2 regions of the Amedibacillus sp. YH-ame6 genome follow, and region 2 is predicted to be linked to the other one. Evidence: riboswitches for the same ligand, from Rfam matches in the RefSeq annotation. Region 2 holds a riboswitch; the other holds the start of a gene.

Evidence for each region. Region 2 has a riboswitch for lysine ahead of ACWG0P_RS04165 (Na+/H+ antiporter NhaC family protein). Riboswitches for the same ligand answer to the same signal wherever they lie in the genome.
Region 1: linked by a shared signal. The riboswitch ahead of lysA (diaminopimelate decarboxylase) and the one ahead of ACWG0P_RS04165 (Na+/H+ antiporter NhaC family protein) in region 2 are both predicted to bind lysine.

The regions. Positions count from the first base shown of each region.
Region 1 covers NZ_JBSPEZ010000005.1:40,618-44,896, reverse strand. Annotated here, with positions in the region: gene dapA (4-hydroxy-tetrahydrodipicolinate synthase) at 1-90, opposite strand, end outside; gene ACWG0P_RS05370 (aspartate kinase) at 122-1,318, opposite strand; gene lysA (diaminopimelate decarboxylase) at 1,315-2,601, opposite strand; lysine riboswitch at 2,680-2,845, opposite strand; gene ACWG0P_RS05360 (hypothetical protein) at 3,068-3,259, opposite strand; gene ACWG0P_RS05355 (HAD family hydrolase) at 3,392-4,222, opposite strand; gene ACWG0P_RS05350 (BglG family transcription antiterminator) at 4,219-4,279, opposite strand, start outside.
Region 2 covers NZ_JBSPEZ010000003.1:141,792-146,070, forward strand. Annotated here, with positions in the region: gene ACWG0P_RS04155 (anaerobic ribonucleoside triphosphate reductase) at 1-398, opposite strand, end outside; gene ACWG0P_RS04160 (GNAT family N-acetyltransferase) at 796-1,665, opposite strand; lysine riboswitch at 1,924-2,097, shown strand; gene ACWG0P_RS04165 (Na+/H+ antiporter NhaC family protein) at 2,163-3,659, shown strand; gene ychF (redox-regulated ATPase YchF) at 3,680-4,279, opposite strand, start outside.

The sequences.
Region 1 (4,279 bases), on a different contig from region 2:
TAAAAGTTCTTTTAATTTTTCAAAATTTACGGTTCCATCTTCATGGAATGGTGTAACAAGTGCTACAATACTTCCTTTTACATTAAACATAAGATGTTCTCCTTTTCGCGTTCTTACGCAATTATAAATCAAAAGCTTTAGCTAATACTTCTACTGCTTGTAGTTTATCTTTCTCTTCGATTGTTAATGAGATAGAAATTTCAGATGAAGTAATCATATAGTAAGGGATTTGATGTTCACTTAACGTTGTTAATACCTTTGCGGCAATCCCGCTATGAGTAGAAATCCCTACTCCAATAACAGATAATTTCACAAATCCCAACAATCTTGAAATTGGATATTTTGAATTTAGTTTATCAATGTTCTTAACGATGACATCACTTTGTTTTGTATTACAATAGAATTGAAAGTTTACTTTTCCATCGTGTGTCAAATGCTGAGAAATTGTATCAAGGTTGATATCTAAGTTCGCTATCATGCGAAACAATTCTCCTAAGAATACACCATCGTTTGGCAATTCGTTGACACGCATAATCGCATAATCATCTTTTACGCTGATGCCAGTAATAGGCATATCTTCTAAGTTCTTTGTTGTCTCCATAATATACGTTCCTTTTCTCTCATCTTTTTCCAAAGCTTTTCCTAAAAATAATTTAACTCCATATTTACTAGCAAGTTCTACACTTCTTGTCTCTAAGACACCAGCACCAAGACAAGCCATCTGCATCATTTCGTTATAGGTAATTTCATGTAGTAATTTTGCTTGTTTATACATTCTTGGATCAATGGTATACACCCCATTTACATCCGTATAGATACGACATTCCCATCCAAGTTTCGCTGCCAACGCTACCGCAGTAGTATCAGAACCCCCTCTTCCAAGAGTTGTTATTTCACCATGTTCTGTAGCACCCTGAAATCCAGCAACTACAACCACTTTTCCATCATCCAAATGCTTTTGCAGTGTACTAATTTCAATATCTTTAATACGTGCATGTGCATGATGATTGCTTGTGATAAAACCACACTGATATCCCGTTAATGAAATAGCACTTACACCCAAAGCATCAATGGCCATCGCCAATAAAGTAATGGTACGTTGCTCTCCTGTAGACAACAAAGAGTCCATTTCACGCTCATTTGTACTACCAATTTCATTTGCCATTTCAATCAGCTTATTTGTTGTTTTACCCATAGCACTCGCCACAATAATTAAATTATGTCCAGCGCGTTTCATCTCTACAGCATGAGCGGCAATTGCCTTAATTTGATCAATCGTCCCTACGCTTGTTCCACCATACTTCTCTACTACATTCATACATTAATTGCCTCATCACATTCCAAATCACATAAATCTTCAAAGCTTTCTCTTTTCACAACTACTCTTGCTTTTCCATCTTTCACAAAAACCACGGCAGGTTTTGATAGACGATTATAGTTACTTGCCATACTGTATCCATAAGCACCAGTTGTATAAAGAATCAATAAATCATTTTGTTGAGCCTTTGGTAACATTACATCTTCAATAAGGATATCTCCAGACTCACAGCATTTTCCTGCAACTGTTACTTTTTCTATTTTTTCTTCGTTCATACGGTTCGCAATATCACAAGCATACGCTGCTTGATATAATGCAGGACGAATGTTATCGCTCATCCCACCATCCACAAAGATATATTTTTTATTTTCTGTTTCTTTTTGATATCCAATGCGATATAAGGTAGAACCAGCTTCAGCCACAATGCTACGTCCTGGTTCAATCATAATCTTAGTTAAAGAAAGGTTATATTTCGCTTTCTCTTCTTTACAAGTTGTAAGGATTGTTTTGCATACTTCCTGTAAAGGAATTGGATGATCATCACTTGTGTAATATGCCGCAAATCCACCACCAAGATTTAAAGCGTGAATTTCTAGACTATATTCTTTTTGCATATCATCTACAAACTTCGCAAGTGTTTGTATTTCCGCAACATAAGCATCTTTATCAAAGATTTGAGATCCAATATGAGAATGGAATCCTTCAAATGTAATCTGTGGTGTAGATGTTAATGTTTTGATCATATCCGCAATTTGTTGTTTCATAGTTATAGAAGTTCCAAACTTACTATCCAAATGTGCAGTTACAATATATTTATGCGTATGTGCTTCCACTCCTGGATTCACACGCAACATTGTTTTGATTGATTTCCCACTTTGACGAACTGCCTGTACTAGCATTTCGCATTCCATAGCGTTATCCACTACAATGGTACCAACTCCATAAGTTAAAGCCATTTGAAGTTCTTCATAAGATTTGTTATTTCCATGGAAATACACACGTTCCATTGGAAAGTTTGCTTGTTTCGCAGTAAATAATTCTCCACCACTCACAACATCTAAACACAATCCATAAGCACTTACTAGCTCAATCAAAGCCTTACATGTAAAAGCCTTAGATGCATATAGTACTTCCGTTTCGAACTCATCACTTTGAAATAGTTCATAGAATTGACTCATTTTCGCAGTAATTTTGTTTTCATCATAAATGTACAATGGTGTACGGCAAGTATTTGCCAACTGTTCAACAGATACACCAGATATTTCTAATACGTTCTTGTCCATAAGGTCACCTCATCTATATATAAAAAGTCAGCAAGTAGAAATGTATCACTTACTGACTATCGCGTTATATCGATTGGAAAGTAAGATAGCACATCTACAGTACTGTAGACAGTTCTACGGATATTCTCCATAGACCCACCATTTTCCTATGCCTAGGAAAACAATTCGGCAAATTTGCTTCTATCTTAGATCGTTACCTGCCGGTTCCCTAAGATATTGTCGCATTCGCACCTCTATCAAATTCACACGTATCATAACACTATCTATGCAAAAAAACAATAGTTATATGAAAGAAATGACCATTATTTCATAAATTCTGAAAAATGTTACATATTCAATAGAGGTTTCTCTCAACTATAGTACCATGAACCATGTAATCAATACATACAGAAATAAACATTCTTGTTAAGAAAATATAAATGTAAGTATCATTTCTCTTACAATCAAAAAAGATGAAGCATATGCCTCATCTCAAGGATCCTAGAAAATAAAATACTAAAATTACAATCCCTAATATAATCGCAGTAAATAAGACCGTTCGAAAGGTAAAGACTTCGTTGAAGACATCTTCATTTTCATTTCGCATGACATCGAATATTTCTTGTTGTTGTTTGTCATCTAGGTGTTTTTCTTGCGAATGGAGATTCTCCTGATCCATCTTCTCACCCCTCCACACTACATTGTTAAATTTGTATCCATATTATACCATAAGCTTTTTAAAATTGTTGATATCTAACAAAACCGTAATAAAGTTTATATAAAGAAAAAAGAACGGTGTTGCTCTCCGTTCTCAAATGATACCATGTTTTTTGAAACAATGATAAATTCCATCTTCCTTACTAGAGGTCGTTTGTTCATCACTTAATCGAATCAATTCCTTATTTGCATTTGCCATGGCGACTCCACGATGTGCATGTAAAATCATATCTACATCGTTCATACTATCTCCGATCGCAATGGTATCACAAACAGGAATATGGAAATAATCAAGTAGGATATCCATACCCGTTGCTTTAGAAATATGGGCACACGTAATTTCTCCATTGATTATAGGGTTTTCATCCACGCCATGCAACGTCAATTTCAAGTGAGAAGATAAATTTTCTTGAACTATTCGACAGGCATTCTGCTCTTTCGCAAAAATAGCAATCTTCAAAATTTGTTCATAATCTTTATCCTGAAATTGTTGATAGGGTAACATATGAACACTTGCCATATATTGTCTAGCTAATTCACTATTCATATCCATTTCATTTTTAAATAAATCGTGAAAGAAGGAGAATCCCGTCTCATCTAAGAAGGAATCTCGTATCCCTTCAAGATTGAATCCTACATGATGTTTTTGTAAGAGTTCAATAACATCTACAATATCTTTTTTGTTCATAACTTCTTGAAATAAGAGTGTATCTCTTGTTTCCACATAACTTCCACAAGAAAAAATAAAGCCATCAAATCCTAAATCTAGTAAATCTTGTGCCACCTCTGGCTTTGCTCTTCCCGTTGCCAAGCAAACTTTATGACCATTTGCGCGGGCTTCCTTTATAGCGACTTTGCTTGATTCCAGTATCCCTACTTCATGATCCAACAAAGTTCCATCAATATCTAGAAATATACACTTCATGATTCACTCTCCAAAGAGGATATATTGGCATAGACTAGATTTTCGAAGTCTTTAAAA
Region 2 (4,279 bases):
TTTCCATCGATGTTCGCATTCTCACGTTTGATATCTGCTTCATTACTATCCGCAAATGTAATCTCTTCAATAGATTTCATCAAACGAGACTTCATGCTACGAATTCTAGTACGTTCTGCACGATATAAAATATATGCCTCACTTGTTCTAGCGTGACCATTTTCAATCAAAACCTTAACAACGGCATCTTGTACTTCTTCTACCGTTGGAATTGTATTCTGGTACATGTTGTTCAACAAACCTACTGCTTGTTCTGTCAACATTTCTGCTGTTGCATAATCTGCAGCAGTCCCCACCTCTTGTGCTACATGTGATGCTGCCAAAAAAATTGCTCTTGTAATTTTTTCTGGAGAGAAATGGATCTCACGACCATCTCTTTTCTTAATAACTGTAATCATAATGACTTCTCCTCCTCTATCATAAGAAATACGGTAAAACATAAAAAAAACAAAAGCTTTATATACGTATTTCTTTCACATCAGCTTTTTAATAGAAAGGATTGATTTCCGTTCTATGCCCATAGAAGATGGATACTATCCATAAGCTGATCTTCTTCGTACTATTATACAGTAAAAAATCTAATTATGGCATTGTAAATAAAAAAAATTCAGTTACATTTTTTATGAAACAATTTGCCGTTATAAATTCACTATTTATACCCTAAATAGTCACAAAATCTTGAATAAAACACTATCAGAAAAATCATTAAGAATATTTTAAATTCAAAAAAACCTTAAACTACCACTTTTGTGGATTCTTAAGGTTCTCTTTACTTAAAAAGATGCAGCTATATAATCACAGATTATTCCTGAACATGAACACTTTCTCTTCACAATCTTTTTGAAATCCGACATTCACTAGATTATTACGCATTGCAAAATTATGAACATCGATATCTCCAATCAGATTATCTATTTTGGCATGATATGCAATATCCATCGCTTTATTTAATAACACACTACTATAATGATATCCTTGTTTTTCAGGTAGAACTCCAATATAGGTGATACCCGCAACACCTTCCACCAACTCGTTGATTGCGACGAATCCAACAGGAGCACCCTGTACCCATAAGATTTGAAAGAATTTATTACTATCCTTATCTTCTAGGATTTCTTTTAATGTACTTTCAACACCTTCCTCTAATCCTAAATCTTTGTACTCTTTTTGAAGAAGTACATCTAGTGTGGTGGAACTTGCCTTTATCATGAGTTCTAATACATCTTTATATTCCATATCCATCGCGCTTGTAAATGTATAACCAGAGGTATCCTTGCTTATCGGTTTGATTGTGTAACTCTCCCTTTCTATGCATAAATTTGCATAGCACTGACAGGCTTTATATATTTTTTCATAATGTATCTTATCTGTATATAAATCTAAGCGCCACTCCACATTTCTAGGTAGTTGTATGAACACATCGCTTAAGAAACTATCGACTTCCTCTTGAGGTATATCTTCTACTGTGAAATGTGCTAAATAGTGCATTTCTTCGAAGATTATCAATCTACATACTACCTTTTCATCTTGAACTTTAACAAAGCATTTTTCCAATGGAAATCCTTCTTTTATTTCTTGTCTTAAGGACTCATTTTGTGCATCACTACTTGATGGCATAGAAACCATCGATTCTACAAATTCTTTACTACATGTTGTTGTTTTCATTGTTTAATATCCTTTCCATGTATGTTTGTTGCATAGGGAAAGAAAAAGCATCCCAAAGAAGGGATGCTAAACACACTGTTAGATTATATTAAACAGGCGTTTTGTATCTTTCCTTTGTTTCATTATTAGGTTTTTCATACAAACCACCTGCCTTTCATTGTTTTTATATTAACATGCACAGCATAAATTGTAAACTGGATATTGATTTACAAGTACTTCCATTGACATTTCGTTGGAATGATGGTAGTCTAAACAACGTTAATTGATAGAGGCGCAAATCACAAGAGTACATCTTCACATCTGCTTGGTGGCAGTGAATATGGAAAGGGTTATTTGCCGAAGAAACATATGAACACCAATTCAATGTTTCTGGTATTTTGCACAACATGCACAATACTGTCACTTTACATAAAGTGGAGAGCTATCTAAAGTATAGAAATTATATGCTTTGATGGAGTCTGTCCAACAAGGCATTTTTTTATGGAGGAGATGATTTTATGGAGTTTACCGCAACATTTTTCTCGCTATTACCACCAATTATAGCGATTGCTTTAGCACTGATTACAAAAGAGGTGTACTTGTCCTTATTTATAGGGATTGTATCAGGGGCGTTACTTGTGAGTGGGTTTCAAGTACTAGACGCAACAAATGTTATCTTTGATACAATGGGTGAAAATTTAGGAGATACTTGGAATATAGGGATTCTTATTTTCCTTGTATTTCTAGGTATGATTGTTTCCTTGATGAATCGTGCAGGTGGTAGTAAAGCATATGGCGCTTGGGCAAATAAAAAGATACATACAAAACATGGCGCATTATATGCAACGTTTGCCCTTGGTTCTTTTATATTTGTAGATGATTACTTCAATTGTTTAACCGTTGGGAATATTATGCGTGAAGTGAGTGATTCCTTTAAGATATCGCGTGCTAAGCTTGCTTATATTATTGATTCTACGGCAGCGCCGATTTGTATCATTGCGCCGATTTCTAGTTGGGCTGCGGCTGTTAGTGGATATACGAGCGGTGATGGGTTTACATTATTCCTTAGCACCATTCCTTATAATTTATATGCATTATTAACCATCGTAATGGTGATTCATGTTATACGTAATGATTTTGATTTTGGTAAAATGGAAGAGAATGAGAATTGTGCTGCATTAGGTGATGTTCACTTTGGCCTACATGATTATCAAAATAATGAAGAAATACCTACATCGGACAAAGGAAAAGTACTAGATTTGGTTCTACCTGTTCTATTCTTAATCATTGCTTGTGTTACAGCTATGATTTATACTGGAGGATTTTTCGAGGGTGTTGATTTTATTACTGCCTTTACAAATTGTGATGCATCTAGTGCTCTTGTATTAGGATCGTTCTTTACTTTGATTTTCACCTTCTTGTTGTACATTCCTCGTCGTATTATTCGTTATCAAGATTTCGCAGATTGTATACCGCAAGGATTTAAAATGATGGTTCCTGCCATTATCATATTAATACTAGCTTGGACATTAGGTGACCTTGTTTCTACCAAACTTGAAGCAGGTATATTTGTATCTGAACTTTTGAAACATGCGAGTATATCTTCCGCAATCTTACCCGCAATCTTATTTATTGCCGCAGCTGCTTTGGCTTTCTCTACTGGTACTTCTTGGGGTACCTTTGGTATTTTGATTCCTATTGTGACTGCTATCTTTGCAGAAGGAGAACCTTTATTAGTAATTTGTATATCTTCTATTCTTGCGGGTGCTGTTTGTGGAGATCATATTTCACCTATTTCAGATACGACCATTATGGCATCTGCTGGTGCACAATGTAATCATATTAATCATGTTACCACACAGACACCATACGCTTTAATTGTTGCCGTTTCTTGTGTGGTTGGATATCTTGTTGCCGGATTTACTAAGAACGTTTATATCACCTTTATTGTAGCTTTACTTACAATGGTAATTGTGAATAAAATTGTATGGAAGCTAAAGAAAAGGAAACGATGAATAATCGTCTCCTTTTTCATTTACACGTTAAATCTAAAATGCAATACATCTCCATCTTGAACAACGTACTCTTTACCTTCTAAACGAAGCTTTCCAGCTTCTTTTACAGCAAGTTCTGTTTCTAATGTATCAATATCATCAAACTTGTAACATTCTGCACGAATGAATCCTTTTTCAAAATCCGTATGGATAACACCTGCACATTGAGGAGCCATCATTCCTTTTTTGAATGTCCATGCACGACATTCATCTTCACCTGCTGTAAGGAATGTACATAAATCAAGAATATTATAAGCTGCTTTCACAACCTTATCTAAGCCACTTTCCGCAATCCCTAAATCATTTAAGAATTCGGTTTTTTCTTCTGCATCTAAAGAAGATAATTCTTCTTCAATCTTTGCGCAGATTGCGACAACTTGGTTGTTTTCTGCTTTCGCAAATTCTTTCACCTTTACATAATATGGATTTTCATCAGGATTAGAAATTTCTTCTTCTGACATATTCGCAATATAAATCATTGGTTTCAATGTTAACAAACTAAAAGCTTTGATAATAAATAGTTCATCTTCATTCAGTTCTACACTACGAGCTGGACTAGCTGCCACTAAAGCCTCTTGCAA